Regions from separate parts of the Geodermatophilus sp. SYSU D00815 genome, predicted to be linked through region 1. Evidence: riboswitches for the same ligand, from Rfam matches in the RefSeq annotation. Region 1 holds a riboswitch; each other region holds the start of a gene.
The links. A riboswitch is a leader RNA that binds a small molecule or an ion and turns the genes downstream of it on or off. The one in region 1 is predicted to bind cyclic di-AMP.
Positions count from the first base shown of each region.

Region 2: another riboswitch for cyclic di-AMP. It lies ahead of ACI78S_RS01850 (peptidoglycan DD-metalloendopeptidase family protein); the one in region 1 lies ahead of ACI78S_RS05200 (NlpC/P60 family protein).
Region 3: another riboswitch for cyclic di-AMP. It lies ahead of ACI78S_RS13540 (transglycosylase family protein); the one in region 1 lies ahead of ACI78S_RS05200 (NlpC/P60 family protein).

Region 1 covers NZ_JBJGYO010000003.1:132,721-143,035, reverse strand. Annotated here, with positions in the region: gene ACI78S_RS05215 (CocE/NonD family hydrolase) at 1-1,557, shown strand, start outside; gene ACI78S_RS05210 (lytic transglycosylase domain-containing protein) at 1,611-2,933, opposite strand; gene ACI78S_RS05205 (MBL fold metallo-hydrolase) at 3,086-3,973, shown strand; gene ACI78S_RS05200 (NlpC/P60 family protein) at 4,032-4,541, opposite strand; cyclic di-AMP (ydaO/yuaA leader) riboswitch at 4,577-4,666, opposite strand; gene ACI78S_RS05195 (hypothetical protein) at 4,995-5,186, shown strand; gene ACI78S_RS05190 (alpha/beta hydrolase family protein) at 5,212-6,402, opposite strand; gene ACI78S_RS05185 (AfsR/SARP family transcriptional regulator) at 6,618-7,433, opposite strand; gene ACI78S_RS05180 (MGH1-like glycoside hydrolase domain-containing protein) at 7,660-10,315, shown strand, end outside.
Region 2 covers NZ_JBJGYO010000001.1:357,497-367,811, forward strand. Annotated here, with positions in the region: gene ACI78S_RS01810 (CaiB/BaiF CoA transferase family protein) at 1-829, opposite strand, end outside; gene ACI78S_RS01815 (SLC13 family permease) at 847-2,235, opposite strand; gene ACI78S_RS01820 (5-formyltetrahydrofolate cyclo-ligase) at 2,285-2,902, opposite strand; gene ACI78S_RS01825 (UTP--glucose-1-phosphate uridylyltransferase) at 2,930-3,859, shown strand; gene glp (molybdotransferase-like divisome protein Glp) at 3,890-5,299, shown strand; gene ACI78S_RS01835 (GNAT family N-acetyltransferase) at 5,310-5,930, shown strand; gene ACI78S_RS01840 (hypothetical protein) at 6,087-6,818, shown strand; tRNA gene ACI78S_RS01845 (tRNA-Ala) at 6,884-6,957, shown strand; cyclic di-AMP (ydaO/yuaA leader) riboswitch at 7,177-7,322, shown strand; gene ACI78S_RS01850 (peptidoglycan DD-metalloendopeptidase family protein) at 7,334-8,557, shown strand; gene ACI78S_RS01855 (enoyl-CoA hydratase/isomerase family protein) at 8,562-9,356, opposite strand; gene ACI78S_RS01860 (MFS transporter) at 9,408-10,315, opposite strand, start outside.
Region 3 covers NZ_JBJGYO010000010.1:86,700-97,014, reverse strand. Annotated here, with positions in the region: gene ACI78S_RS13565 (substrate-binding domain-containing protein) at 79-1,056, shown strand; partial or broken gene ACI78S_RS13560 (ribokinase) at 1,091-1,885, opposite strand; gene ACI78S_RS13555 (Gfo/Idh/MocA family protein) at 1,970-2,968, shown strand; gene ACI78S_RS13550 (transaldolase family protein) at 3,025-3,666, shown strand; gene treZ (malto-oligosyltrehalose trehalohydrolase) at 3,670-5,424, opposite strand; gene ACI78S_RS13540 (transglycosylase family protein) at 5,604-6,185, opposite strand; cyclic di-AMP (ydaO/yuaA leader) riboswitch at 6,186-6,346, opposite strand; gene treY (malto-oligosyltrehalose synthase) at 6,515-8,854, opposite strand; gene glgX (glycogen debranching protein GlgX) at 8,851-10,315, opposite strand, start outside.

The sequences.
Region 1 (10,315 bases):
GTCGACGTCCCGGTGCGCGACGGCGCCGTCCTGCGGGCCGACGTCTGGCTGCCGGCCACCGACGGACCGCACCCGACGGTCCTGCTGCGCTCCCCGTACGGCCGCACCGGGCAGTTCGCCGCCACCCTCGCCGCGCCGTACGCCGCGCGCGGCTACGCGGTGCTCATGCAGAGCGTGCGCGGCACGTTCGGCTCCGGCGGCGAGTTCGAGCCGGTGGTCAACGAGGCGGAGGACGGGCAGGACACCGTCGCCTGGCTGCGCGAGCAGCCGTGGTTCGACGGACGGCTGGCCACCCTGGGCCCTAGCTACCTGGCCTACACGCAGTGGGCGCTGGCGCTCGACCCGCCGCCCGAGCTCAAGGCCATGGTGCTGCACATCGGCCCGCACGACCTGGCCCGGGCCGGGATGCTCGACGGCGTCCCGCAGCTGCTCAACCTCGCCGTGTGGACCGAGCTCATCGCCCACCAGGAACGGGTCGGCGCCCTGCGCGGGATGGTCCGGCTGATGACGGCGGAGCGCCGGCTCGCCCCCCACCTGCGGGCGCTGCCGATCGCCGGGCTGACCCAGCGGTTCGGCGGCAACCCGGCGCCCTGGTTCGACGAGTGGATCGACCACTTCGACCCCGCCGACCCGTACTGGGACCGCTACCGCGCCACGCCGGCCGTGCAGTCCTCGACCGTCCCGGCGCTGCTCGTCGGCGGCTGGCAGGACTGGTTCGTCGAGCAGACGCTCTACCAGTACGCCGTCCTGCGCGACCGCGGCGTCGACGTCGCCATGACCATCGGCCCCTGGGCGCACCTCACCCTAGACGCGAAGGTCGCCACCCGGGAGAGCCTCGCCTGGCTCGGCGCGCACCTGCCGGTCGGGGACGGCGCCGCCCCGCAGCGGCCGCGGGTGCGGGTGTACGTCACCGGGGCGGACCGGTGGCGCGACCTGCCCGACTGGCCCCCGGCCACCACCGACCGCACCTGGTACCTCGCCCCCGCCGGCGGGCTCACCCCCGACGCGCCCACCGAGCCCGGCGCCGGCACCTTCTTCCGGTACGACCCGATGGACCCCACGCCGTCGGTCGGCGGGCGGGTGCTGGCCCGCGGCGCCGGCCGCCGCGACAACCGGCGGCTGGAGGCGCGCCCCGACGTCCGCACGTTCACCACCGCGCCGCTGGAGAGCCCGGTGGAGCTGCTCGGCGGGGCGCGCGTGCGGCTGTTCGTCAGCTCCGACAACCCGTGGTCCGACGTGTTCGTGCGGCTGTGCGACGTCGACGAGCGCGGCCGGTCGGTCAACGTGACCGACCGGCTGGTGCGGCTGAACCCGGCGGAGGGGGAGGAGCCGGCCCTCGAGCGGACGCTCGACGTGACGCTGCCCGACACCGCGCACCGCTTCCTCGCCGGGCACCGGGTGCGGCTGCAGGTCTCCGGAGGCGCCCACCCGCGCTACGCCCGCAACCTCGGCACCGGCGACCCGATCGGCCGCGCCACCCGCGGTGTGCCGGTGACCCACCGGATCGGCCACGACGTCGCCTCGCCGTCCGCGCTCACCCTGCCCACCGCCGGTTGATCATCGGCGGCTGGTGGCCGCCGGCGGCGTGTCGGCCGACCACCTGCCGATGATCACGCGGCCGGGGACGGCGTCGCCTCCGAGGTGGCCGCGGTCGCCGACGCGGTCGCGCCGGGCGTGCTCGCGGCCGTCGCGCTGGGCGTGGTCGACGCGGTCGCGCCGGGCGTGGGCGACGCGGCCGGCGGGGTGGTGCTCGGCGCCGGCGGGGGTGGCGCCGGAGCGGGCGCCGGCGGTGGTGCGGGCGCCGGCGTCGGGCTCGGCGGGGGTGCGGGCGCCGGGCTCGGGCTCGGGCTGGCGGCCGGCGGGGGAGTCGTGGTCGTCGGCGCCGGCGGTGTCGTGGTGGTGGGCGCCGGGGGAGTCGTGGGCGCGGGCGCCGGGGCAGGCGGCGGGGTCGGGCTGGGCGCCGGTGCCGGGGTCGGTGCCGGAGCGGGCGTCGGGCTCGGCGCCGGCGGCGGGGTCACGGCCGCGGGCGGGGGCGGAGCGGCCGCCGTCTCCTCCTCGAGCGCGGGCGGCGGAGCGGGAGCGGCCGGCGGGATCGGCGCCGCCTCGATCGGCGTCGTCGGCAGGACCGGCGGCGCCTCGCCGGCGTACGCCGCGGCGAGCCCGAGGACGGTGGCCACGTAGCTGTCGGAGTGGTTGTAGGCGAACACCGCCCGCCGCCGCCCCTCGAGGGTCGACAGGTCGCCGCCCGCCCGGCACAGGTACGCCGCGGCCGCCGCGGCGGCGTCGTAGATGTTGAACGGGTCCTCGACGCCGTCGCCGTCGCCGTCCCGGCCGTACGACGCCCACGTCGACGGGATGAACTGCATCGGCCCCACGGCCCGGTCGTGCACCGTGTCGCCGTCGAAGCGCCCGCCGTCGGTGTCGGTGATCCGCGAGACGCCGTTCCCGTTCAGCGGCACCCCCACGACCGGCGGGTCCGACAGCCCGTTCGTGTGCAGCGTCGCGCCGCGGAAGCGGCCGTGGTTCGACTCCACCCGGCCGATCGCCGCCAGCAGCGTCCAGTCCAGGTGGCACGACGCCGGGGCGCCGTCGGCGGCCCGCGTGTAGGCCTCCATCGCGGTCGCCGGGATGCCGCTGGCGGTCAGCGCGGAGGCGGCCGCGGCCTGCTGCGCCGGTTCGGCGGAGGGGTCGGCGGAGGGCTCCGGCGACCCCACGGACGCGGCGGCCGCCGACGTCGTGCTGTCCGCAGGCACCGCAGCCCGGTCGGCCGCCGCGACCTCCTCGCCGTCCGTGGTCGGGGACGGGGCCGCCGACGGCGTCGCGGGCGAGAGCCGGGCCCCGGTCGCGGCCGACGCCGCGGTCACCTCGGCACCGGGCACCGCCGACTGCGGCAGCGCGAGCAGCGCGGCCGCCGTCAGCCCAGCCGTCAGCACGGCTGAGGTCCCGCGCGCCCGCCGACCGCTCACCAGGTGTCCCCCTCGGTCCCGCGTCCTCCGGTGGCCGTGTCCAGACAACCTGGGGAGGGCGCCGGCCGGAAGTGCCCGATCCGGGGGGTGTCGGGCCGGTCGGGGAGGGTCCAACGGCCGTGTCCGCCGCCCCGGTGCGGCCCTACGGTGGCGGCCTCACCCCGCCGGAGGTCCTCATGGACACGCCGTACCAGGCCGCCCCCGACGTCCACGTCTTCCCCGCGAACGTGACGCTGCCGGGCACGGGCGTGCTGCCGGTCAACGCGTTCCTGCTCATGGCCGAGGAGCCGGTCCTGGTCGACAGCGGGCTCGCCGTCGACGGCGACGACTTCGTCGCCGCGCTGAGCTCGGTGATCGACCCCCGCGACCTGCGGTGGGTGTGGCTCACCCACGACGACGCCGACCACACCGGCAACCTCCAGCGGGTCATGGAGCTGGCCCCGCGGGCGCGGCTGGTCACCCACGGGTTCGCCGCGCTGCGGATGTCGACGTGGTGGCCGGTGCCGATGGACCGCGTGCACGCCGTGCGCCCCGGCGACGCGATCGCCGTCGGGGACCGCACGCTCACCGCCGTCACGCCGCCGCTGTTCGACAACCCCATGTCGATCGGGGTGCTCGACGGGGCGACCGGCGCGCTGTTCAGCGTCGACGCGTTCGGCGCGATCCTCCCCGAGCCGACGCAGCACGCCTCCGACGTGCCGCCCGAGGCGCTGGCCGGCGGCATGCTCGGCTGGGCGACCTCGGACTCCCCGTGGGCGCACCTGGTCGACCGGGCGCGCTTCGGCGAGGTCCTGCGCCGGGTGCACGACCTGCAGCCGACCCGGATCCTCTCCGCCCACCTGCCGGCGGCCGGCGGGACGTCCCTGGACGAGTTCCTGGCGATCCTGGCGCGGGTCCCGGACGCCGAGCCGGACGTGCCGCCCGACCACGAGCAGTTCACGCAGATGATCGAGGCGATGAACCGGCTGCAGCGGCAGGGCGTGCCGGTGCCCGCGCCGGCCGGTTGACCACCGGCGGGCGGCCCGCTGCGGGAGCGGGCCACCCGCCGACGACTCCTCGGGCGGCTCAGACGACCCGGCGGGCGGAGTTGTAGCTCGGCATGGAGTCCACGTCCACCACGCTCACCGGCTTGCCGTAGGTGGACGAGTGCACCATCTGGCCGTTGCCGATGTAGATGCCGACGTGGCTGACCGAGCTGTAGAAGAACACCAGGTCACCGGGCTGCAGGCTGCCCCGGTCGACCGGCGTGCCCATCGTCGACAGGGTGCGCGAGGAGTGCGGCAGCGACACCCCGGCCGCCTCGTAGGCGTACTGGACCAGGCCCGAGCAGTCGAACGAGCTCGGCCCGGCGCCGCCCCAGGCGTAGGGCTTGCCCTGCTGGGCCAGGGCGGTGTCGACCGCCGTCTGCGCGGCGGAGTTGGGTGCGGCGACCGCGGCCGCGGTGAGGGCGGGTGCGGCGGGGGCCGCGGCGTTGGCCGAGGCCACCCCCGGGGTGACGACGATCCCGGCGGCCGCGGCGACGGCGAGGGCGGGACCGGTGAGGCGGCGTGCGAGGGACGTGCGTGCAGTCGTCATCGACGACGGGTTCTCCTTGTTCTCCGTGGCCGCCTACCGGGTTAGCTGACGGGTTCGGGCGGGAGAACCTGCCCGGCGCGACGGCGTCGTCGCGCTTCACCCCAGGACTGCGGTGGGTCCCCGGCCCGGGCGCCGGCGGTGCCGGCCGCCCGGTTCGGCGGCGTCCGGCGGGTGTCCCCAGGGGGTCGGGGACGGGTGCGGCCCGACGGACGCGAGAACGCTAGGAAGATCGCCGACGACGTCGCAAAGCGACGCCTCCGCCGCGGCGCGCCTCCCTCTGCCACCCGACACGCCCGCGCGACCTGCGCCGACGCGGAAAGCCCCGCCGCTGTGCCCGAGCAAAACCGCAGGTCGGGCGAATTGGGTGATCGTCCGCGTGGCCGCACGCGCCGTAGGCGGCCGCTGCCGCAGCGGCACGGTTTCGCCGGCCACCCTCCGGGCACCGAACCCGCCATGACCCAGGGACCGCAGGGTGGCACCCGCGACGACCAGGAGCAGGTGACCGCCGCACCCGAGCAGTCGCCGCGCGCCGCGCAGGGCCCGATGTCGGACGACGTGACGCAGGTGCCGGGCGACCGGGACGTCGAGGAGGGGGCCGACGCCAAGGCGCCCGGCATCTCCGACGCCACCGGCCCGACCGGCTAGCGCCGCCGTCCTCCGACGGCGGGCGTCAGGCCGGCACCTGCTCGTCGAGCCAGTCGAGGACCCGCTCGCCGCGCAGCCCGGTCGCGGCCGGCTCGCAGTGCGCGTCGGCGCCCTCGGCGGCGGTGAACGGCTGCAGCTGCGCGCCCGCGCCCACCCCGCGCACCATCCGCGCCGACTGGCCGGGCCAGAACTGCTCGTGCTCCGGGTCGGTCACCAGCAGCGGGCACTCGATGGCCGCCAGCTGCTCGTCGGTGAGCGCGTACTGCCGCATCGCGGTGAAGAAGTCGAACACCGACGTCACGCCGTAGGGCCGCATCCGCCACTGCAGCGTGGCCCGCGTGCCGCCGGACAGCCTGAGCCCCAGCTCCATCTCCCTGTCGAACTTCTCGCGGTCCCCGGCGTCGAGCAGCTTCACCAGGAAGTGCGGCAGCTGCGCGGCTGAGTACGTCGAGACATCGACGACGCCGGGGTCGGCCACCGCGGCGGCGACCCGGTGCTCGTAGGCCACCGCGCGCGGCACCCAGTAGCCGCCCTGGCTGATCCCCACGACCGCGATCCGGGCGGGGTCGACCTCCGGCCGCCCGACCAGCCAGTCCACGACCGGCGTGAGCACGCGCTCCCAGTCGGGCCGGAACGGCAGGCCCTGCCGGACCAGCGCCGCGTTCTGCCCCGGGCCGTCGTAGGTGAGCACGTTCCACCCGCGCGCCAGCGCGTCGGCCGCGCACCGCGACCACGCGCCGACCACCGACCCGTCGCTGCCGTTGGTGTAGACCAGGGTGCGGCGGGGCCCGCCGGCCGGCCCCGGGCGGAAGAGGTGGCCCGGCAGCGTCGTCCCCTCGTAGGGGACGGCGACGCGCTCGACGTCGACGTCGGTGAGGTCGACCCACCGGTCCCACGCCTCGCGGTGCCGCTCCCAGAGTTCGGCGAAGGTGCCCGTGGCGTCGGCCTTCTCCGTCGCCGCGGCGAAGTAGTTCGCCGCCCGCAGCCAGCGGGCCGCCGCCGACCGGCGGTGCTCGGCCGCCTCGGCCTCGCGGGCCAGCCCGGCGAGCCGCTCGGCGGTGGCGGTCCACTCCCGGACCCAGCCCTTGGCGTCGCCGTCGTGGATGCGGTCGACGGTGGTCAGCACCTCGCCGACGTCGGCAGCGCGGGAGTAGGTCCCGCCCAGCACGTTCTCGACGGCGAACTGGAAGTCGGCGTGCTTGAAGAAGGTGTGCACCGGAGCCCTCCTCACGCCGCGGTGCCGGCGACCCGGCGACCGCGGTCGGCGCCCGGGTGGGTGCCTCGGGGTGTGTGGGACGGCCAGGTGGTCGGCGTGGTCACGGGATCTCCTCCGGTGGTCGGGGAGGCGGCGGGCCCGCCTCGCGGTGCCCACCGTCGTGGCCCGCGCTCCAATCCCGCTCCAACGCCCGGGCGGTGCGCGACGCGGTGGGCTCAAGCGCTCGCGTGCTGCGCGGCGGGCGGCGCGGGCCGGCCCAGGGCCGGGTCCTCGGCCAGGATCCGGCCGTGCAGCTCGCGCAGCTCCGCGCCCGGGTCGAGGCCGAGCTCCTCCTGCAGCAGCGCGCGGGCGCGCTGGTAGGTGCGCAGCGCGTCGTCGGGGCGGCCGAGGTGGTGCTCGGCGAGCATGCGCAGCGCCCACAGGTGCTCCCGCAGCGGCGTCTCGGCCAGCGCAGTCCCCAGCTCGAGCAGCGCGCGCTCCGGCGCCCCGGCGGCCACCAGCGCCTCGGCGAGCACCTCGCGCAGCTGGTCGCGCAGCTCCTCCAGCCGGGCGACCGCGGCCCCGGCCCATGGCCCGTCGGCGCACGGGCCGTAGGGCCGGCCGCGCCACAGGCCGAGGGCCTCCTCGGCGCGGCGGGCCGCGTCGGGTGCCCGGCCGGCGGCGAGCGCCGAGCGGGCCTCGTCGGCGAGTTCCGCGAACCGCAGCGAGTCGACGTCCGCGGGCCCGGCCACCAGCCGGTAGCCGCCGGGCTCGTGCCGCAGCACCGCCGACGGCGCGCCCCGGCGGCGGTCGGGCTCGAGCGCTTTGCGCAGGCGCCAGACGTGCGAGTCCAGCGTGGAGGGCGAGCGCGGCCGGCCCTGGCCGCCCCACATGGCCTCGGCCAGGGCGTCGACCGCCACGTGCCGGCCCGCGTGGATCAGCAGCAGCGAGAGGGCCGCGGCCAGCCGCGCCCCGCCCAGGGCGACCGGGGCGCCCGCGCGCTCGACCTCCAGCGGGCCGAGGTCACGGAACCGCAGGTCTCCCTGCACCATCGGCCTCCTCGCGCGCCGGCACGTGATCACGCGCGTGACCCCGGCCCCCGCTCGGTTCCGCCGGACCTCTGCGTACCGCAACCGGGCGCGCTCGGGAAGGCCGTCGCGCGCGGAGCGCCGGCATGTCGCCGCCGACCGGCGACCCGCGCGCCCCATCCGGCGCCGGGGGTACCGCCCGTCACCCGGGAGACGGCCCGGGTGCGCGCACCCGTGGCACCGTGGGGTGGTGTCTTCCGCAGTACCCGGCGACCGGGACCGACCCGTCGCCGCCCCGCCCCGCACCGCCGAGCACGCGCGGCTGGCCGAGTCCTCCGACATGGCCGCCCCCTGGCGCCAGTGGGGTCCCTACCTCGCCGGCCGCCAGTGGGGCACCGTCCGCGAGGACTACTCCGAGGACGGCGACGCCTGGAGCTCCTTCCCGTTCGACCACGCGCACGCCCGCGCCTACCGCTGGGGCGAGGACGGCCTCGGCGGCATCTGCGACCGCTGGGGCTTCCTCAACTTCTCCGTCGCGCTCTGGAACGGCAGGGACCCGGTCCTCAAGGAGCGGCTCTTCGGGCTGACCAACGCCGAGGGCAACCACGGCGAGGACGCCAAGGAGCACTGGTGGGCCGTCGACGGCACGCCCACGCACTCGTGGATGCAGTGGCTCTACCGCTACCCGCAGGCGGAGTTCCCGTACGCCGAGCTGCGCGAGGAGAACGCCCGGCGCAGCCGCGACGAGCGGGAGTACGAGCTCGCCGACACCGGCGTCCTCGACGAGGACCGCTTCTTCGACGTCCAGGTCACCTACGCCAAGGCCGACCCCGAGGACGTGTGCATCGTCGTCTCGGCCACCAACCACGGCCCGGACCCGGCGCCGCTGCACCTGCTGCCGCAGGTGTGGTTCCGCAACACCTGGTCGTGGGGCCGCGAGCACCGGCAGGGCCTGATCACCCAGCTGCTCGCGCCGACGCTCACGGTGAGCGGCCTGGAGGCGGTCGAGGCCGAGCACGGCTACCTGGGCCGGTACGTGCTCGCCGCCGAGGGCGCGCCGATGGTCCTCTGCTGCGACAACGAGACCAACGCCGTCGCGCTGTTCGCCGCCGAGCGCAACGCCAGCCAGTACCCCAAGGACGGGATCAACCGCTGCGTCGTCCACGACGACCGCGGCGCGGTCAGCCCGTCGAACTCCGGCACCAAGGCCGCCTTCTGGTACCGGTGGGACGCCGTCGCGCCGGGGGAGACCGTCGAGGTCCGGCTGCGGCTGCGCCGCCAGGACCCGGACGAGGACGTCTTCGGCGACGGCTTCGACCAGGTGCTGGCCGGCCGCAGCGCCGAGGCCGACGAGTTCTACGCCCAGGTCATCCACCCGGGACTGGCCGAGGAGGACCGGCACGTCGCCCGCCGCGCGTACGCGGGCCTGCTGTGGACCAAGCAGCTCTACCGCTTCGACGTCTCCGAGTGGCTGGACGGCGACCCCGAGTCGCCCGCCCCGGAGTCCCGCCGCCGGCGCGGCCGGCGCAACTCCGGTTGGCGGCACCTGGCCCTCGCCGACGTCATCTCGATGCCGGACGAGTGGGAGTACCCCTGGTTCGCCGCGTGGGACACCGCGTTCCACTGCATCCCGCTGGCGCACGTCGACCCCGACTTCGCCAAGGAGCAGCTGCTGCTCATGACGCGCGAGTGGGCGATGCACCCCAACGGCCAGCTGCCGGCCTACGAGTGGGCGTTCGGCGACGTCAACCCGCCGGTGCACGCCTGGGCGGCCTGGCACGTCTACCGGATCGACGGTTACCGCGACCAGCAGTTCCTCATCCGCGTCTTCACCAAGCTGCTGCTGAACTTCTCCTGGTGGGTCAACCGCAAGGACGCGATCGGGTCCAACCTGTTCGAGGGCGGCTTCCTCGGCATGGACAACATCGCGCTGTTCGACCGGTCGGCGCCGCTGCCGCCCGGCTACCGCCTGGAGCAGTCCGACGCGACGAGCTGGATGGCGTTCTACTGCCAGCAGATGCTCAAGATCGCCCTCGAGCTGTCGCGGTTCGACCAGGCGTGGGACGTCACCGCGACCAAGTTCCTGCAGCACTTCCTCTCCATCGCGCAGGCGATGAACGCGTTCGGCTCGCACGAGGTGTCGCTGTGGCACGAGGAGGACGGCTTCTTCTACGACGTCCTCGTCGCCCCGGACGGGACGGCGGAGCCGCTGCGGGTGCGGTCGATGGTGGGGCTGCTGCCGATCCTCGGCGTCACGGAGGTGCCCGGCTGGGTCGCCCGCGACCTGCCCGACCTGGCCAACCAGGTGCGCTGGCTGCAGCGCCGTCGTCCCGAGCTGATGAGCCCGCTGCGCAGCCGGTCGGCCCCCGAGGGCCGCAAGATGATCCTGTCGCTGGTCAGCAAGGAGCGGCTGCAGCGCATCCTGCAGCGGATGTTCGACACCGAGGAGTTCCTCTCCCCGTACGGCATCCGGTCGCTGTCGAAGGCGACCGGCCAGGTGATCGCCCGGGTCGGCGGGCGGGACGCGTCGATCGAGTACGAGCCGGGGGAGTCGCGCACCGGGCTGTTCGGCGGCAACTCCAACTGGCGCGGGCCGGTGTGGTTCCCGGTGAACGTGCTGCTCGCCGACAAGCTGCGCACGCTCGGCCGGTTCTACGGGGACGACTTCACCATCGAGATCCCGACCGGCTCGGGCGACCGCCGCACCCTGGTCGAGGCCGCGGACCTGATCGACCACAGCCTGACCGCGCTGTTCCGCCCGGTCGACGGCAAGCGCCCCGCCGACGGCAAGCGGATCGAGGCCGCCGACTCACCGCTGTGGCGGGCGCACCCGACCTTCAGCGAGTACTTCGACGGCGACACCGGCGAGGGGCTCGGCGCCACCCACCAGACCGGGTGGACTGCGC
Region 2 (10,315 bases), on a different contig from region 1:
CCATGCCGGGCGCCTCGGGGTCGAAGCCGAACTCGGCGCACAGCCGCCGCCACAGCGACTCGTTGGCGCAGGCCACCTGCACGCTGCCGTCCTGGCAGTGGAACAGCCCGTAGGGCGCGATCGACGGGTGGTGGTTGCCCTGCGCGCGGCCGACCTGGCCCGCGACCGTCCACGCCGTCCCGTGGAAGGCGTGCACGCCGACGATCGCCGCCAGCAGCGAGGTGCGCACCACCTGGCCGCGGCCGGTGCGCTCGCGCTCGAGCAGCGCGGCGAGCACGCCGTAGGCGCCGTACATGCCGGCGAGCAGGTCGCCGATGGGCACGCCCACCCGCTGCGGGTCGTCGGGCCCGGGCCCGGTCACCGACATCAGCCCGCCCTCGCCCTGGGCGATCTGGTCGTACCCGGCGCGGCCGCCCTCCGGCCCGTCGTGCCCGAAGCCGCTGATCGCCAGGGTCACCAGCCGCGGGTTGAGCTCCGCGAGCACGTCGGTGCCGAAGCCGAGACGGGCCAGCGTGCCGGGGCGGAAGTTCTCCAGCAGCACGTCGGCGCGGCGCAGCAGCTCGGTGAGCACCGCCTTGTCGGCGGCGTCCTTGAGGTCGAGGGTGATCGACTCCTTGTTCCGGTTGGCCGACAGGAAGTAGGTCGACTCGCGGTCACCCTGGTCGGGCTGCACGAACGGCGGCCCCCAGCCCCGGGTGTCGTCGCCGGCCCCGGGGCTCTCCACCTTGATCACCCGGGCCCCGAGGTCGCCGAGCATCATCGCGGCGTGCGGCCCGGCCAGGGCACGGGTGAGGTCGACGACGAGGACGCCGTCGAGCGGTCCGGACACGAGCAACTCCGATCGGTTCAGAACCAGCTGGGGACGGCGGCGAAGACCAGCCAGGCCAGCAGCGGCCCGACGGCGACGACGACCCCCGCGTAGGCCAGGATCTGCTTGTAGAAGCGGTCACGGTCGACGTCCTGAGCGTTGGCCAGGACCAGCGCGCCGTTCGTGGAGAACGGGCTCACGTCGACGATGGTCGAGGCCACGGACAGGGCGACCACCACCCCCACGGCGCCGATGCTCCCCTCCTGGAGGAACGGCACCGCGAGCGCGATGGCGACCCCGATGATCGCGGTCGACGACGCGAAGGCCGACACCACCCCTCCGATGTAGCAGAGCAGCAGCGCCACGAGCAGGGGTGCGCCGAGGCCGATCACCGCCTCGCCGACGTAGTCGATCGTGCCGGCCTCCTGCAGCACGAACACGTAGCTGAGCACGCCGGCGATGAGCAGCACGGTGGACCAGCTGATCTGGCTGACCGCGTTCTTGTGCCGGGCAGCGGCGAACATCGCCAGGACCGTGGCGACGGTGATCGAGACGAAGCCGATGTCGAGGTCGAACGCCAGCGCGAGGACGGCGACCGCGGCGAGGCCGACGAGGGTGAGCACCTGGTCGAGCGTCACCGGCTGCGGGCGGACGACCCCGTCGTCGCCTTCGGCACGGCCCTCGGCACGGCCCTCGGCGTCGTCCCCGCCCCCGGTGGACCGCCCGCCGACCGCCGGCCCCGGTTCGGCGCCGTGCCCCCGCACCGTCGTGGCCCCGGCGTGCTCCACCTCCGCGGCCGGGTCCGCGACGGCCACCTTGCGGCCCAGCAGCTGGCGGCCGCCGAACACGAGGAACAGGACGACGGCGATCGCGAGGTTGAAGAACAGGCTGCCGAGGAAGACGGCGATCGAGCTGTCGGGCAACCCCTCGCTGTCGACGATCTCGTTGACCGTGACGCCGTAGACGCTGATCGGCGAGAACCCGCCGCCCTGCGCGCCGTGGATCACCATCATGCCCATGAGCAGCGGGTTGATCCCGTGCCGGGCGGCGAAGGTGAGCGCGATCGGCGCGATGATCGCCACCGCGGCGGGGGAGAGGGCGCCGATCGCGGTGAGCAGCGCGGTGACGAAGAACATGATCCACGGGATCGCGGCGACGTGGCCGCCCACCAGCCGCACCGCCCCGCGCACCAGCAGGTCCACGGTCCCGTTGTTCTGCGCGATCGCGAACAGGTAGGTGACGCCGATGAGGGTGACCACCAGCTCGGCCGGGAACCCGCCGAGGATGTCGTCGGTGGTGAGACCGACCGACAGGGTGCCCACGAGGAAGGCCGCCACGAAGGCCAGCGCACCCATGTTGATCGGCAGGAACGTGGCGATCGCGAAGATCACCACGAGCCCGATGATGGTCACGATCTCGGGGGACACGGGCCCTCCCACGCCGCCGGGGTGAGGTCCAGACCACCTTCCCAGCGAGTCAGCCGGGCCGCTGGGTGAGCTCCTGCCACCCGCCGGACGGCGTGACCACGGCGGACACCAGCCGGTCGTGCTCCTCCGCGGGCAGCTCGTCGACCAGCTCGTCGTCGAAGACGACGGCGACGAGGACGGCGTCGGGCCGGGCGTGCACCAGCGCCCGGTCGTAGTAGCCGCCGCCACGGCCCAGCCGCACCCCCCGCCGGTCGACGGCCAGCGCGGGGACGACGACGACGTCGGCGGCGCCGATCGCGGTGGCGCCCAGCCGCGGGCCCAGCGGCTCGGGCAGCCCGTAGCGGCCGGGCGCCAGCCGGCCGGTGTCCACCGCCCACACCAGCTCCGCGCCCTCGGGGGGGACGACCGGCAGCAGCACCCGCGCCCCCAGCTGGGTGTAGGCGGCGGGCAGCCGGCCGGCGCCGGGCTCGGTGTCCTCGGGGACGAAGGCGGCCAGGGTGCGGGTGCCGGCCAGCCTGCGCAGCAGTGCCGAGGTCACCGCGGCCGCGGCGGCCGCCCGCTCCGGCGCCGGGCGGGTGCGACGGCGGGACAGGAAGCGCTCGCGCAGCGCCGCCTTGACCGCGCCTGCCCCCTCCGGGTCGGTCGCGGGGTCGTGAGGGGAAGTCACCGCCGAAGCCTAGTTAGGCTCCCCTGCATGCCGACCCCGAGTTCCCGGCCGACCCGCAAGGCGGTCATCCCCGTCGCGGGGCTGGGCACCCGCTTCCTGCCCGCCACCAAGGCCGTGCCCAAGGAGCTGCTCCCGGTCGTCGACCGCCCGGCGCTGCAGTACATCGTCGAGGAGGCCGCCCGGGCCGGCCTCGGCGAGCTGCTGATGGTGACCGGCCGGGGCAAGTCGGCCATCGAGGACTTCTTCGACCGGGTCCCCGAGCTGGAGACCGCGCTGGAGAAGAAGGGCGACGAGGCGCGGCTGTCCGCCGTCCACGAGTCGACCACCGTGGCGCAGGTGCACTTCGTCCGCCAGGGCGAGGCCCGCGGCCTCGGGCACGCGGTCCTGCAGGCCGCCGCCTTCGTCGGCGACGAGCCGTTCGCCGTCCTGCTCGGCGACGACCTGATCGACGCGCGCGACCACCTGCTCGAGCAGATGCTGGCCGTCCGCGCCGAGCACGGCGGATCGGTCGTCGCGCTGCTCGACGTGGGGCGCGAGAACATCGACAAGTACGGCGCGGTCGCCGTCGAGCCCAGCGGGCACGCCTCCGACGGCGACGAGGTGGTGCGGATCACCGGCCTGGTCGAGAAGCCACCGGTGGACGAGGCGCCGAGCAGCCTGGCGATCATCGGCCGGTACGTGCTCGCCCCGGAGGTCTTCGAGGTGCTGCGCGGCACGGCGCCCGGCCGCGGCGGCGAGATCCAGCTCACCGACGCCCTGGCCACGCTGGTCGAGCGCGGCGAGCCCGTGCACGGCGTCGTCTTCAGCGGCCGGCGGTACGACACCGGCGACAAGCTCGACTACCTCAAGGCGGTCGTCCGGCTGGCCGCCGAGCGCGACGACCTGGGCCCGCCGCTGCGGGCGTGGCTCGCCGAGTTCGTCGCCGAGCTGCCCGCCGATGGCGCGTCGCCGGCCTGAGCGCGGGCGGCAGGAGGCACCATCGGTCCCGTGGGCAGAACGGACGACAGCACGAGCGGGGGTCCCGGGACGCAGCGGGAGACGTCGCAGATGGACCTGCGGCACGGCATCGCGCTGCGCGAGCCGCTGACGCGGACGCCCGAGCAGGCCCGGGACACCACCCAGATCGAGCTCGACCGCATCCCGTCCCCCCCGCCCGCGGCTGCCGCGCCGCAGGTGCGCACGGTGGAGCACCACCTCGACGAGATCCTCGCCGCGGCGCCGCAGGTCGACCCGATCGAGCTCGCCGTGCTCGACGCGCAGGGCCTGCTCTGCGCCGAGGACGTCGTCTCCAAGCGGGCGCTGCCCGCCTTCGACCAGGCCGCCCTCGACGGCTACGCCGTCCGGGCCGAGGACGTCGCCACCGCCACCCTCGAGGCGCCCGTGCAGCTGGCCGTGGTGGGGGTGAGCACCGCCGGCACCGCCACGCCGTCGTCCATCGGGCCGGGGCTGGCGCAGCTGGTCGGCGCCGGCGCCATGCTGCCCGCCGGCGCCGACGTCGTCGTCCCGGCGGTGTGGACCGACCAGGGCGAGGTCCGGGTCGCCGTCCACGCCGCGCCGCCCGCGGGCAGCTACGTGCGCCGGGTCGGCGACGACGTCGCCCTCGGCGACTCGGCGGTCCAGGTCGGCACGCCGATCGGGCCGGCGCAGATCAGCCTGCTCGCGGCGGTCGGCCGCGACCGCGTGCTGGTGCGCCCGCGCCCGCGGATCTCGGTGCTGTCCGCCGGCCCCGAGCTGGTCGACGTCGGCGCGGACCCCGCCCCCGGGCAGGCGGTCGACGTCAACTCCTACGCCCTGGCCGCGGCCGCGCGCGACGCCGGCGCCGAGGCCTACCGCGGCGGCATCCTGCCCACCGACCGCGACCGGCTGACGGAGCGGCTGGAGAGCGCGCTGCTGCGCAGCGACCTGGTGCTGGTCTCGGGCACCTTCTCCGGTGACGGTTTCGACACGGTGCCCCAGGTGCTCGCCGAGCTCGGGCCGACGACGTTCAGCTCGGTCGCGATGCACCCCGGGCCGGTGCAGGGCTTCGGCCGGCTCGGCCGCGACTCGGTGCCGGTGATCTGCGTCCCCGGCGACCCGGTGTCGGCGCTGGTCTCCTTCGAGGTGTTCGTCCGCCCGGCGATCCGCCTCATGCTCGGCAAGCGCCAGCTGTTCCGCCGCACCGTGCAGGCGATCTCGGCCCAGCAGCTGGTCTCCCCGCTGGGCTACCGCCAGTACCTGCACGGCACGGTGATGCGGCACCCCGACGGCGGGTACGTCGTCGAGCCGGTCGGCGACGGCACCGAGGCCCAGCTGGCGCGCATGGCCCGCGCCAACTGCCTGATCGTCGTGGACGAGGACGTCACCGAGGTGGCCCCCGGCGGGCTGGTGACGGTCATGCCGCTGCTGCTCGGCGGCTGAGACCCGGATCGTGAGCGATCCCCTGCTCCACCCGGGCTGGCCGGCGGTCCTCGCCCACGGCCCCGTGGAGCTGCACCCGCTGCGCCGGCGAGACGCGGCGGAGTGGAGCCGGCTGCGGCTGGCCAACGAGCGGTGGCTGGCGCCGTGGGAGCCGTCGGCCGCGCAGCCCTGGCGCCTGCGGCACACCCCGGCCGCGTACCGGGCGATGCGCCGCGCGGTCGCCCGGCGTGCCCGGGCCGGCACCTCCCTGCCGTTCGCGGTCCGGGTGGACGGCCGGCTGGCCGGGCAGGTGACCGTCGACAACGTCGTCCGCGGGGCGATGCGCTCGGGTCACCTCGGCTACTGGATCGACCGGGCCGTCGCCGGGCGGGGCGTGGCCTCGCTGGCCGTCGCCCTCGTCTGCGACCACGCCTTCGGCCCGGTCGGGCTGCACCGGCTGCAGGCCGACATCCGTCCCGAGAACGGGCCCAGCCAGCGGCTGGTCGAGCGGCTCGGGTTCACCCGCGAGGGCCTGCTGCGCCGCTACCTCGACATCGACGGGGACTGGCGCGACCACCTCACCTACGCCCTGCTGGCCGAGGACCTGCCCGGCGGCGTGCTGGCCCGCTGGCGCGAGCGCATACCACGCTGACCCGCTGCCGGGACGGTCCTCATGTCGACACGCCGCCCCGGTCGTCACACGCGTTGCAGGATCCGCACGCGACACTCCAGCGCGCCTCCCCGTTCCGGGTGGACTTCCTGCATAACCTGCCGAGGCCGGTGACTCGTGTGACAGGTGGTGTTCTGGATGGGATCGGGGGCTCTCCTCGCCGCTCTGGTCGTGCTGTGGTTCGTCGTGCTGGTGCCGATGGTGGTCACCCGCGGCGACTCGCACGCCGACCAGGGGACGACGGCGTCGACCGGCCGGACGCTGAAGCGCCGGCGCAGCGTGGACCCCGTGGTCGCGGCCGACACCGAGCGGGTGGCCATCGACCGGGAGGCGCTGCGCACCAGCGGCGAGCTCAAGGTCGACGTGCACAAGCTGCGCCGGCGGACCCTCGGCTCCCTCGTCGTGCTGGCGGTGCTGGCGCTCGCCGGGGCGCTGCTGGTCAACCCCTGGGTGTGGCCGGCGCAGGCGCTGCTCGACCTCGCCGTCGTCGGTTACGTGCTGGTGCTGCGGCGGGTCGCCCGCCGCGAGCGGCTGGCCGCCCGCCGGGCAGCCCGCCAGGCCGCCCGGGAGGCGTTCCTCGGCTCCACCGCCCGCCCCGCGCCCGCGCGGCGGCCGGCGCCCGAGCGCCGGCCGGCCCCGGTCGCCGCGGTGGCCGGGCACCGGACGGAGGCGCAGGAGGCGCTGCCCTCCCTGCCGCACCCCAGCCTCCCGCTGGCCCCGGTGCACCCGCTGCGGCCCGGCCGGGTCGTGGCCGCCCGCACCGCGGCCCCGGCCGGCTGGCAGAACAGCGCGGTCGTGGGCCTGGACGACGACGACATCGGCTTCGCCGACATCGACGAGTACCGCCCGGCCCGGGTCGTCAACGGCTGAGGCGACGCTCCGGCGCCGCCCCGGTCGCGGCGCCGGAGTCCTCGGCCGGTACTCTGTTCGTCCGAGGGGCTGTGGCGCAGTCCGGTAGCGCACCTCGTTCGCATCGAGGGGGTCAGGGGTTCAAATCCCCTCAGCTCCACCCTTCCGCCGACGCCGTCGGGGCACCCGCCCCGGCGGCGTCGTCGCGTTCCGGGCCCGTCGCCCCCGGACGCGACCTCCTCCCGCCGCGGGGGACCGTGGTCCGGGCGAACCCGTGGGGCCTGTGGGGCGCGAGCAGCCGGTTCGTGACCTGCCCGTGATCTCGGGTAGCCTTCCCGGCGGTCCGGCCGCAGCACGCCTCGGCACCCCGTCGGGGCACCGGCCGGCCCCGCCGAACCGGCCCTCGGGTCGGACCGGGGACCCATGGATCCCCTGGGGTGAATCCTGCGCGCACGGGGGCGCGCGGGTAGGGCGTCTTCCCGCCCGAACCCGTCAGCTAACCCGGTAGGCGGCGAGGAAGAAGGAGCCCGCCGGACTTGGCGACCCCGCAGTACCCGCACCGACCTGCCCCGAACACCGAGAAGCGCCGCTCCCGGACCCAGCAGTCCGGGGTCGTGGCCGTCGCCGTGAGCCTCGCCGTCCTGCTGTCGGGCGGACCGGCGCAGGCCGCGCCCGCCGACGACGCGCGCGCCGCAGCGGCCGAGGTGGCCCGGCTGACGACGCTGGTCGCCGCCGCCGAGACGGAGCTGCAGCGGCTCACGGTCGAGGCCGAGGCCGCCTCCGACGCCAGCCTGCAGGCCCAGGCCGCGCTCACCGAGGCGCAGGCCGCCGCCGAGGCGGCCGCCGCCGAGCTCGCCGCGGCCAGCGCCGACGTGACCGAGACCCGCGACGACGTCGCCGAGCTGGGCCGGCGCAGCTACATGGGTGACTCGGCGCTCGGCTCCGCCGCGGCCTTCCTCGGCGAGGGCGGCCCCGGGGAGGTGCTCCAGCGCGCGGTCACCCTCGACCTGCTCAGCGACGAGCGCGCCGCCACCCTGGCCCGGTACGAGGCCGTCGAGGACCGGCAGGAGCAGGCCGACCGAGCCGCGCGCGAGGCCGTGGCGCAGCGGGACGCCGTGGCCCGCGACGCGGCGAGCGCCGAGCAGGAGGCGCTGGGCCGGCTGGCCGAGGCCCAGCGGTCCTACGACGAGGCGCAGGCCGAGAAGGCCGCGCACGAGGCCGACCTGCGGGAGGCCGAGATCGCGCTGCTGGCCGCCACGGGCTCCCGCGACCCGGACGCCGCCTACCAGCAGCAGCAGGAGGCCGAGGCCGAGCAGGCCGAGGCCGCCGCGCAGTCGGTCGCGGCCGCGGCCGCCGGTGGCGGTGCCGTGCCGCCGACGGTCGGGCGGGTGACCTCCTGCTACGGCGCGCGCTGGGGCTCCATGCACTACGGCGTCGACATCGCCGCCCCGATCGGCACCCCCGTGTACGCGCCGGAGGGTGGCACCGTGCTGCACGCGGGGGCCGCCAACGGCTTCGGCCAGGCCGTCTACGTCCAGCACGGCGACGGCTCGATCACCCTCTACGGCCACGTCAACCGGTTCTTCGTCAGCGCCGGGCAGGTGGTGTCGGCCGGCACCCAGATCGCCGAGGTGGGCAACAAGGGCCAGTCGACCGGGCCGCACCTGCACTTCGAGGTGCACAACGGCGGGCTCTACGCCGACCGGCAGAACCCGGTGCCGTGGCTGACCGCGCGGGGGATCTCGCTGGGCGGGTGCTGAGGCGCTAGACCGCGCCGCGGAAGTCGGGTGCCCGCTTCTCGAGGAAGGCCCGCACGCCCTCCCGGCCCTCCGGGTCGGCCGCGGACTCGGCGATCAGCCGCGCCTCCTCGTCGAGCTGCTCGTCGAGGGTGCGGACGGCGGCCTGCCGCACCAGCGAGCGGGTGCGGACCATGGCCCGCACCGGGCCCGCGGCCACGCGGTGCGCCAGGGCGATCGCCTCGGCGTGCAGGTCCTCGTCCTCGACCAGGCGGCTGACCAGGCCGAAGGTGTGCGCCTCGGCGGCGCTGAGCGCGCCGTCGGTGAGCAGCAGGTCCAGCGCCAGCGGGGCGCCGAGGGCGCGGGTCAGCGCCCACGAGGAGCCGCCGTCGGGGGAGAACCCGATGCCGAGGTAGGCGGGCCGGATCTTGACCGAGCGGCCGCAGACCACGATGTCGCAGGCCCCGATCAGGCCCACCGCGGCGCCGGCGACGGAGCCCTGCGCCCCGGCCAGGACGGGCACCGGGCAGCGCAGGAGCAGGCGGACGACCTCGTGCCAGTCGTGCGCCAGCTGCCCGACCTGGGCGCCGGGGTCCTCGGCGGCGGAGAAGTAGGAGATGTCGCCGCCGACGCTGAACCGCGGCCCGTTGGCCAGCAGCAGCACCGCCCGCGTCGGCTCCGGCCGGTCGCGCAGCGCGGCGGCGAGCTGCCGGGCCAGCGCCGGGTCGAGGGCGTTCCCCGACTCGGGGCGGTCCAGCGTGATCCGCCAGACGTCGCCGTCGACCTGAGTGAGCACCCGGGGCCGCTCGTCGGTCGAGGTCATCGCCGTCCTCCCGCCGCCTGCGCCTGCGCCGTCACCGTAGGCGAGGGTCGGTCAGGGGCGCACGGCGTGACGCTCCTCGTCGACGGCGCCCGGGGCGCCGCCGAACTCGTCGGCCACCTCCCCGGCGACGTCGTCGGGGCTGCCGTGCCCGGCCGTGGCGAGGTCGGCGTCGGCGCGGGCGAGCATCCGGTGGCCGGTGGCGAGGACGGCGACGCCGAGCGCGACGGCGACGGCCCCGACGACGAAGGGCACGTGGATGTCCCAGGCGTCGACCATCTTCCCGGCCACGAACGGGGCCAGCCCGCCGCCGATGAACCGCACGAACCCGTAGGCGGCCGACGCGACCGGCCGCTCGACCGGGGCCACCAGCATGACCGCCTGCGTGGTGAGGGTGTTGTTGATGCCGACGACGGCGCCGGAGGCGACCACGCAGGTGATCAGCGCCCAGCGGGTGTCGGTGAACAGCCCGATGAGCAGCAGCAGGACGGCGAACAGGCCGAGGGCGCCGTACAGCGAGGGCGCGGTGCCGAAGCGGGCCTGCAGCCGCGGGGCGCCGACGATCGAGAAGAACGCCACGAGCAGGCCCCAGGCGAAGAACACCCAGCCGAGCTCGACCGGGTCGAGCTCCATGGGGTAGGGCGCGTACCCGAGCATGGTGAAGAAGCCCCAGTTGTAGAGCACCGCCGTCAGGCTCATGGTCAGCAGGCCGCGGTGCCGCAGCGCCTTCAGCGGGGCGGAGAGCGGCGTCGGCCGGGCCGGCTTGGGGATGGGGTCGAGCAGGACGAGGGTGGCCAGCAGCGCGATCGCCATGAGCGCGGCGACGCCGAAGAACGGCCCGCGCCAGCTGACGTCGCCGAGCAGCCCGCCCAGCAGGGGACCGGTGGCGATGCCGAGGCCGAGCGCCGCCTCGTAGAGCACGATCGCGCCGGCGAAGCCGCCGGTCGCGCTGGCCACGATGA
Region 3 (10,315 bases), on a different contig from region 1:
AAGCCGACGTTCGTCCGGAACCGACCGGCCCCCGACGCAGGGTGCCGGGGCCATGTCACTCGAAGGAGCAACGAAGCTGTGAAGAACCACATGAAGGCGGTCGGGGCGGTTGGTGCCGCCCTCGTGCTGACCCTGAGCGCGTGCGGTCGCGGTGAGGACGCGGGCGGCGAGGGCGGCGGGTCCGGCCTCGACATCGCGCTGGTCTCCAAGGGGTTCCAGCACCAGTTCTGGCAGGCGGTCAAGGCCGGCGCCGAGGAGCAGGCCGAGGAGCTCGGCGTCTCCATGACGTTCGACGGCCCGGCGAGCGAGACCGAGGTCGACAACCAGCTGCAGATGCTGCAGTCGGCCATCGAGCGCCAGCCGGACGCGATCGGCTACGCCGCGCTCGACCCCGAGGCCTGCGTCCCGCTGCTGGACCAGGCGCAGCAGGCCGACATCCCGGTCGTCGAGTTCGACGCCGGCTGCAACTCCGACGTCCCGGTGACCATCTGCCAGACCGACAGCATGGCCGCCGGCGCGCTCGCCGCCGAGCACATGGCCGAGCTGATCGGCGGTGCGGGCAAGGTCGCCATCGTCGGCCACAGCCAGATCAACAGCACCGGCGTCGAGCGGCGGGACGGCTTCGTCGAGAAGATCGAGGCCGACTACCCGGACATCGAGATCGTCGACATCCAGTACGGCGACGGCGACCACCTCAAGTCCGCCGACATCGCCAAGGCCATGCTGGCCGCCAACCCCGACCTCGCCGGTCTCTACGGCACGAACGAGGGCTCGGCGATCGGCATCGTCAACGCGGTCAAGGAGCTGGGCCTGCAGCCGGGCGAGCTGACCGTCGTCGGCTTCGACTCCGGCCAGGCGCAGATCGACGCCATCAAGAGCGGCCTCATGGCCGGCGCCATCACGCAGGACCCGATGGGCATCGGCCGGTGCACCGTCGAGTCGGCGGTGGCCGCGGTGAACGGGGACTCCCTCGAGGAGGTCCAGGACACCGGCTCGTACTGGTACGACGCGAACAACGTCGACTCCGAGGAGATCCAGGCGATGCTGTACGAGTGAGCCCCGGCTCACCCGTAGCGCAGGGCAGGGGCGGCTGGGCGCCGGGGTGCTGCACGCAGCGCGCGGCGGCCTCGGAGGCGGCCCGCATGGCGTCGGCGGGGGAGTCGCCCCGGCTCAGCCGCGCGGCCAGCGTGCCGCAGTAGGCGTCCCCGGCCCCTGTGGTGTCGACCGGCGTGACCGGGACGGCGGGCACCTGCACCTCGCCCCACCGGGAGCCCCGGACCCCGAGGGTCTGCAGCACCGAGGGGACGGCGATCCCCGCCCGCTCGAGCAGGCCGGCCTCGTGCTCGTTCACCACCACCGGGTCGCACTGCGCCAGCACCGCCTCCGGCAGGGCGGCGAACGGCGCCAGGTTGAGGATCACCCGGGCGCCCCGCGACGCCCCCAGCGCCACGGCGGCGGACACGACGTCGTGGGGCAGCTCGAGCGGCATGAGCAGCACGTCCCCGGGGCCGAGGTCGTCGAGCTTGTCGAGGTCCGCGGTGCCCATCCGGTGGTTGGCGCCCGGCGCGACGACGATCATGTTCTCGCCCTCGCGGTCGTTGTAGATGATCGCCGTCCCGGTCGGCGCGTCGGGCACGACCTCCATGCGGGAGGTGTCGACCCCGAAGGCGGCCAGCCGCTCGAGGTACTGGTGGCCCTGCGGGTCGTCGCCGACCTTGCCGACGAAGACCGAGTCCGCGCCGGCACGCGCCGCGGCCACGGCCTGGTTGGCGCCCTTGCCGCCGAACCGGTACTCGATGTCGCCCGACATCACGGTCTCGCCGGTCAGCGGGTGGCGGTCCATGTGCAGGTGCAGGTCCTGGCTCAGCGAACCGAAGACGATCACTCTGCCCAATTCCACGTCCTCTCGATCGGTGGCCGGGAACGTCCGGCCCGCGGCCGGCGGGAGGCGCGGCCAGGAGCAGGCTAGGTGACCACGACGACAGCAGGAGGAGCAGAGGTGGAGAGCGTCCGCTGGGGAGTCCTCGGCGCGGCCCGCATCGCGCGGGAGCAGGTCGTCCCCGCCATCCGGCGCTCGGGGTGCGGCGAGGTCGTCGCCGTCAGCAGCGCGAGCGGGCGGGCCCGCCCCTACGCCGACGAGCTGGGCATCCCGCGCGCCTACGGCACGCACGAGGAGCTGCTGGCCGACCCCGGCGTGGACGCCGTCTACCTGGCGCTGCCCAACGCGCTGCACGCGCCGTGGATCGTGCGGGCCGCGCAGGCCGGCAAGCACGTCCTGTGCGAGAAGCCGCTGGTGCTCGGCGCCGGCGAGCTCGAGGAGGTGGAGCGCGCCGTCGCCGCGGCGGGGGTGCAGCTCACCGAGGCCTTCATGTACCGCCACCACCCGCAGCAGGCCCGCGTCCGGGACCTCCTGCGCTCGGGCGCGGTCGGGGCGCCGGTCGCCGTCTCGGCGCGCCTGCACTTCCCGCTGGACCGCACCGGCGAGCCCGACATCCGCCTGCGGCCCGACCTGGGCGGGGGGAGCCTGCTGGACCTCGGCTGCTACCCGGTCGACCTGTTCGGCTCCCTCCTCGGCGGCGAGCCCGAGGAGGTGGCCGCCGTCGCCTCCCGGGAGAGCGGGGTCGACACCCGCCTGGCCGCCGTCCTGCGCTACGGGGACGTCGTGGCCTCGCTGGACTGCAGCTTCGACGCGCCCTTCCTCAACACCGCCACCGTCGTCGGCACCGAGGGCGTGCTCACCCTCACCGACGCCTTCCGCCCCGACCTCACCGGCGGGATCGGCACGGTGCTCGTGCACCGCGGCGGCGGCACCGAGCGGATCGAGGTCGAGGGCGACCAGTACGCCGCCCAGGTCCGCGCCTTCACCGCCGCCCTGGCCGACCGGCCGGCCGCCGAGGCCGACGCCGAGCTGAGCCGGCGCACCGTGCGCACCGTCGAGCGGATCGCGCGGGCCGCGAGCCCGGCCTGAGCGACCCGCCGCAGAGCACGCCACCGCAGACAGCACCACCGAGAGGACGAGACACCGTGGCCCTGTACATCGACTCCGCCGACCGGGAGCTCATCGCCGAGCTGTGGAGCTCCGGGGTGTTCGCCGGCGTGACCACCAACCCGACCATCCTCGACCGGTCCGGCCTCGGGCAGCGCGACGTGCCGGAGCTCCACGCCTGGCTCACCGGGCTGGGCGTGAAGCAGGTGTACGTCCAGGTGCTCGGCCGGACGCGCGACGAGATGCTGCGCGCCGCGGAGGAGATCCGCGCGCTGGGCTCCGTCGCGGTCAAGGTGCCGGCCACCGCGGAGGGCTTCGCGGCGGCCCGGGCGCTGGTGGAGGACGGCGCCCAGGTGCTGCTCACGGCGGTCTACCACCCGGTCCAGGCCCTCATGGCCCGCGACTGCGGGATCCAGGGCGTGGCGCCCTACGTGGGCCGCATGACCGACGCGGGCCGCGACGGGGTCGGGTCGGTCATCGCCATGCAGCAGGCCATCGGCAGCGAGCCCACGCGCATCCTGGCGGCCTCGCTGCGCAGCGCCGACGACGTCGCCCGCCTGGCCGCCGCGGGCGTGCCCGACTTCACCGTGGGCGGGCCCCTGGCCCGCGCCCTGCTCGACGACGAGCTGACCCGGGCGGCGGTGGAGGAGTTCGAGGCGGCCGCCGCCCGGCACCGCTGACGATCAGGCGGTCGTCAGCACCACGGCGGTCTCCGCCGGCAGGGTGACGGTCTCGCGGTCCAGGCGCGGGGCCTCGCCGGTGCTGAACAGCACGCCCGTCGCCGGCCGGTCGAGGTCGACCTCGCGCGGCTCGCCGGCCAGGTTGGCCACCACCCGCAGCGAGCCGCGGTGCACGACCAGCCAGCGGTCGTCGTCGTCCCACCCGACCGCCACGGCCGTGAGGTCGGGGTCGACCAGATCGGGGTGCGTGCGGCGCAGCTCCAGCAGGGTGCGGTGGAGCTCCAGCAGCCGCGCGTGCGGCTCCTTGCCCGGCTCCGACCAGTCCAGCTTGGAGCGGGTGAACGTCTCCGGGTCCTGCGGGTCGGGGACGACGTCGGCGTCCCACCCGTGCTCGGCGAACTCGCCGATCCGCCCCTCCGCGGTGGCCTTGCCGAGCTCCGGCTCGGGGTGGCTGGTGAAGAACTGCCACGGCGTCGCGGCGCCCCACTCCTCGCCCATGAACAGCATCGGCGTGAACGGGCTGGTGAGCACGATCGTCGCGCCGACGGCGAGCAGGTCGGGGGAGAGCGAGGCCGAGATCCGGTCGCCGACCGCCCGGTTGCCGATCTGGTCGTGGTCCTGCAGGTAGCCGAGGAACTTCCAGCCCGGCAGCAGGGCGGTGTCGACCGGCCGGCCGTGGTGCCGCCTGCGGAAGCTCGACCACGCGCCGTCGTGGAAGTACGCCCCGGTCAGCGTCTTGGCCAGGCCGGACAGGCCGGCCTCGGCGAAGTCGGCGTAGTAGCCCTGCCCCTCGCCGGTCAGCGACGAGTGCAGCGCGTGGTGGAAGTCGTCGCTCCACTGCGCGGTCAGCCCCAGCCCGCCGGCCACCCGGGGGGTGACCATGCGGGGGTCGTTGAGGTCGCTCTCGGCGATGAGCGTCAGCGGTCGCCCGACGGCGACCGCGAGCCGGTCGACCTCCTGCGCCATCTCCTCGAGCACGTGCGTGGCCCGCTCGTCGACCAGCGCGTGGACGGCGTCGAGCCGCAGCCCGTCGACGTGCATGTCGCGCAGCCACATCAGCGCGTTGTCGATGATGTAGCGGCGCACCTCGTCGGAGTCGGGCCCGGAGAGGTTGATCGAGCTGCCCCAGGTGTTCGCGCCGCCCTCGGCGAAGATCGGCATGAACAGCGGCAGGTAGTTCCCGGACGGGCCGAGGTGGTTGTAGACGACGTCCTGGACCACCCCGAGCCCCCGCTGGTGGCAGGCGTCGACGAAGCGCTGGTAGGCGGCCGGGCCGCCGTACGTCTCCTGCACGGCGTACCAGAGGACGCCGTCGTAGCCCCAGTTGTGCGTGCCGTTGAACGCGTTGACCGGCAGCAGCTCCACGAAGTCGACGCCGAGGTCGACGAGGTGGCCGAGCTTGTCGACAGCGGCGTCGAGGGTGCCCTCCGGGGTGAAGGTGCCGACGTGCATCTCGTAGACGACGCCGCCGGCCAGCGGCCGGCCGGTCCACGCGCCGTCGCCCCACGAGTACGCGGCCGGGTCGAACCGGCGGGAGAGCCCGTGCACGCCCTCGGGCTGGCGCCGCGACCGGGGGTCGGGCCGGGGGGTGTCGTCGTCGTCCAGCAGGAACCCGTAGTCCGCCTCCGGGCCCGCCTCGACCTCGGCCCGCCACCAGCCGTCGTCGTCCCGGGTCATGTCGTGGACGGCGCCGTCGACCTGCAGGCGCACGCGCTGGGGGAGCGGCGCCCAGACGGAGAACTCGACGGGTGCGGACATCGCGGAGGGCCTCCGAGGGGGCGGTGGGACGGGATCGGGCCGATCATGCCCGCGCCGGGGCGGCCCAACCGCGGCGCCCGGGAGAGTTCTGACCGCGCGACCTCGCCTCCGGCGTCCCCGTGCCGGGACGCCGGGTGCCCGGCCGGCGGGAACCGGCCGGGCACCCGGACGCGGCCGCCTCAGACGTGGAGGCGCTGCCCGACGTAGATCCGGTGCGGGTCGGGGACGGAGGCCTTGTTCTGGGCCCAGAGCTGGCGCCAGCTCATGCCGTGCCTGGCCGCGATCTTCCCGAGCGTGTCACCCGCACGCACCACGTACGAGCCGCCGGACGACGACCCCTGCGACGAGCCCGAGGACGCCGACGACCCCGCCGCCGCCGCGCTGGACGCCGCCGGGGTCGAGCCGCTGCGCAGGTACTTGCCGCAGGTGGGCCAGGCGCCGATCCCCTGGCCGACGAGCACCTTCTCGGCCACCGCGATCTGCTCCGCGGGTGTGGCCAGGTCGGCCCGGGGGGCGTACTGCCCGCCCCCGTACCCCTCCCAGGTGGCCTGGGCGAACTGCAGGCCGCCGTAGTAGCCGTTGCCGGTGTTGATGTGCCAGTTCCCCCCGGACTCGCACTGCGCGACGCCGCTCCAGTCGTGCGTCGCGGCCGACGCCGGCGCGGCGAGGGCGATGCTCCCCACCGCGGTGCCCAGGGCCAGCGCACCACCGCACAGCAGGCGGCGGACACGGCGGTGCCGGGGCAGGACGTGCTGGGACATGTTTCCTCCGATCCCCGCCGACGAGGTGAGCTGTCGGGTTCGGGCGATCGGTGTGCCCGGCCGCGCGCGGCGGCTTCACCCCCAGACGTCGCTGCGGACGTCGAACGTGGTTCCCCCGCCCCCGTCCGTGGGCTGTTCCGAGGGACAGGCGACCGGTGGACGGGGTTGGGCGGGCCGGCGCCTGGAGCCCGGCCGAGGGAGGCCCGGGCACGCGGCGAACCGTAGGGAGCCCGCCGGGGTGGCGGCCTCCCGGACCCGCCGGTTCCCGGGAGTGTCGTCGGCGTGTCGGCGACGCGCCAGGCGCGGAGCAGCGATCCGCACCGGGCACGTCACCCTGGGTCGCGGGTGAGCAGGGCCACGGGAAGACGGGTGAGGGCCTCGCGGACCGGCGCCCCGGCGGCGTCGGAGACCACCCGGGTACCGGTGAGCAGGTCGCGCCAGGCGCCGGTGGGCAGCCGCAGCGCGGTGTCGCCCCAGCCGCCGGCCGCCTCCAGCCCCACCGGCAGGCGGGTCGCCACCGTCACCGCGCCGCCGCGGTCGAAGGCGACCACGTGGTCGGCCGCCGCCCCGGTCGCCGCGACCGGCTCGTAACCGGCGAACCACCCGGGGGAGTCCCGACGGGCGCGGAGGGTGCGGGAGACCACCAGCAGCTTGGCCGCGCCGGCGTCGTCCACGGCCGGCACCTCGCCGCCGTCCAGCGCGGCCAGCAGCTGCCGGCGCCGGTCGTAGTCGACCGGGCGACGGTTGTCGGGGTCGACCAGCGAGAGGTCCCACAGCTCGGTGCCCTGGTAGACGTCGGGGACGCCGGGCATGGTCAGCTGCAGCAGCTTCTGCGCCAGGGAGTTCGACCGGCCGTAGGGGGTGATCCGGGCGACGAAGGCCTCGATCTCGCGGTGCGTGCCCTCGTCGTCGAAGGCCGCGTCGACCAGCGCGTGCAGCTGCTCCTCGAACGCCTGCACCGGGTTGGTCCACGTCGTCGACGTGCCGGCCTCGCGGGCCGCCTTCTCGACGTAGGCGTGCGCCCGGTCCCGCGACAGCGGCCAGGCGCCCACCAGGTTCTGCCACACCAGGTGCGCCAGCGCCCGGTCGGCGAGCGGGTGCCGGGCCAGCAGGCCCCGCACCAGCTGCGCCCACTCGGTCGGGATCTCGGCGAGCACGGCCAGCCGCGCGCGGACGTCCTCGCTGCGCTTGGTGTCGTGCGTCGACAGCGTGGTCATCGACGCCGGCCGGCGCGCCAGCCGCCGCTGCTGCGCCTCGTGGAACTCCGCCACGGTGCTGCCGAACCGCGCGGGGTCGCCGCCGACCTCGTTGAGCGCCACGAACCGCGCCCACCGGTAGTAGGCGGAGTCCTCCACGCCCTTGGCCATGACCGGTCCGCTGGTCTGCTCGAACCGGGTGGCAGCCTCGGTGCCGGCCTGGGACAGCACCGGGTGCAGCGCATCGACGGCGGCCACCAGGTCGGGCCGCCGGTCGCGCACCGCGGCCACGGTGGTGTCGAGGTGCTCCCGGCCGTCGGGCAGGTAGCTGCGGTAGACCGGGAACGACGCCAGCAGCTCGGCGAGCGCCTCGCGGACCTGGGCGCCGTCCACGCCCGCCAGGTCGCCGACCACCCGCTGGAGGCGGGCGACCTCCGAGCCGAGCATGCCGTCGGTGACCTCGCGCTTGCAGTCGTGCACCAGCCGCGCGTAGTCGACCGGGTGCCCGGCCAGCTCGGTGTCCAGGGCGGTCAGCGCGGCCTCGCCGGCCGGGTCGACCAGGACGTCGTCCACCTCGGCGAGCGCGTCGTAGCCGGTCGTGCCGGCCGTCGCCCAGCTCTCCGGGAGGTCCTCGCCGGGCTCGAGGATCTTCTCGACGACGGTCCAGCGCCCGTCCGACGCCGCGGCGAGGCGGTCGAGGTAGCCCTTGGGGTCGGCCAGGCCGTCGGGGTGGTCGATGCGCAGCCCGTCGACCTTGCCCTCCCGGACGAAGCGCAGCACGAGCTCGTGCGTCGCGTCGAAGATCTCCGGGTCCTCCACCCGGAGGCCGGCGAGGGTGTTGATCGCGAAGAACCGGCGGTAGTTGAGGTCGTCGTCGGCGCGGCGCCAGTCGACCAGCTCGTAGTGCTGGCGGGCGTGCACCTCCTGCGGCGTGCCGCTGCCGGTGCCCGGGGCGATCGGGAACCGGTTGTCGTAGTACCGCAGCTCCGGGCCGTCGGGGGTGTCGACCACCTCCAGCTTCTCCACGTCGTCCGCCGACCCCAGGACGGGGATGCGGACCCTGCCGCCGCCGAAGTCCCAGTCGATGTCGAACGCGGCGGCGTGCGCGCTGTCGCGGCCGTGCCGCAGCACGTCCCACCACCACGGCGCGGCGGCCGGGTCGGCGACCCCCATGTGGTTGGGCACCAGGTCCAGCACCAGGCCCAGCCCGTGCTCGTGCAGCGCCGCGACGAACCGGTCGAACCCCTCCTGCCCGCCGCGGGACTCGTCGACGTGCGCGTGGTCGACGGTGTCGTAGCCGTGGTTGCTGCCCTCGGCCGAGCGCAGCAGCGGCGAGGCGTAGGCGTGCGTCACCCCGAGGTCGGCGAGGTAGCCGGCCACGGCGGCGGCGTCGTCGAGGGTGAACCCGGCGTGGACCTGCAGGCGGTAGGTGGCGGTGGGGACGTCGCGGCGGCGCTCGTCGGGAGCCGTCACGGCGCGGCCCGCAGGACCACGGTGGCGCGGGCGCCGACGGTCACCGTCTCACCGGGCTTGACGTCGTCGGGCTCGAGCTGGCCGCGCTCGGCCGTGTCGAGGACGACGGTCCAGGCGGCGGCGTACTCGCTGGAGGGCAGGGTGAACTCCATCGGCTCGTGGTGGGCGTTGAACGCCAGGTAGAAGCAGTCGTCGACGATCCGCTCGCCGCGCTCGTCGGTCTCCCGGATGCCGTGCCCGTTGAGGTACATGGCCAGCGACTTGGCGAAGCCGACGTCCCAGTCCTCGTCGCCCATCGGGTCGCCGTCGGGGGTGAGCCAGGCGACCTCGGGCAGCGGCGCGCCCTCCTCCCGGCGCACCGGACGCCCCGACAGGAACCGGCGGCGGCGGAACACCGGGTGCTCGGTGCGCAGCCGGATGACCGTCCGGGTGAACTCGAGCAGGTCCTCGTCGACGGCGTCCCAGTCCATCCAGGTCAGCTCGGAGTCCTGGCAGTAGCCGTTGTTGTTGCCGTCCTGGCTGCGGCCGAGCTCGTCGCCGTGCAGCAGCATCGGCACGCCCTGGCTGAGCATGAGCGAGGCGATGAAGTTGCGCTGCTGGCGGGCGCGCAGGGAGAGCACCTTGGGGTCGTCGGTGGGGCCCTCGACGCCGCAGTTCCAGCTGCGGTTGTGGCTCTCGCCGTCGTTGTTGCCCTCGCCGTTGGCCTCGTTGTGCTTCTCGTTGTAGGAGACCAGGTCGCGCAGGGTGAACCCGTCGTGCGCGGTGACGAAGTTGATGCTCGCCACCGGGCGCCGGCCGGAGTGCTGGTACAGGTCCGACGAGCCGGTGATCCGGCTGGCGAACTCGCCGATCGTCGCGCCCTCGCCGCGCCAGAAGTCGCGGACGGTGTCGCGGTACTTGCCGTTCCACTCGGTCCACAGCGAGGGGAAGTTGCCCACCTGGTAGCCGCCGTCGCCGACGTCCCACGGCTCGGCGATCAGCTTGACCTGGCTGACCACCGGGTCCTGGTGCACCAGGTCGAAGAACGCCGACAGCCGGTCGACCTCGTGGAACTGGCGGGCCAGGGTCGAGGCGAGGTCGAAGCGGAAGCCGTCGACGTGCATCTCCGTGACCCAGTAGCGCAGCGAGTCCATGATCAGCTGCAGCGACTGCGGCGTGCGGACGTTGAGCGAGTTCCCGGTGCCCGTGGTGTCCATGTAGTACTGCGGGTCGTCCTCGACCAGCCGGTAGTAGGCCCGGTTGTCGATGCCCTTGAACGACAGCGTCGGGCCCATGTGGTTGCCCTCGGCCGTGTGGTTGTAGACGACGTCGAGGATGACCTCGATGCCGGCCTCGTGCAGGGCGCGGACCATGCCCTTGAACTCCTGCACCTGCTGGCCGTCGGTCGCCGTCGCGTACTCGTTGTGCGGGGCGAAGAAGCCGATCGTGTTGTAGCCCCAGTAGTTGCGCAGGCCCTTCTGC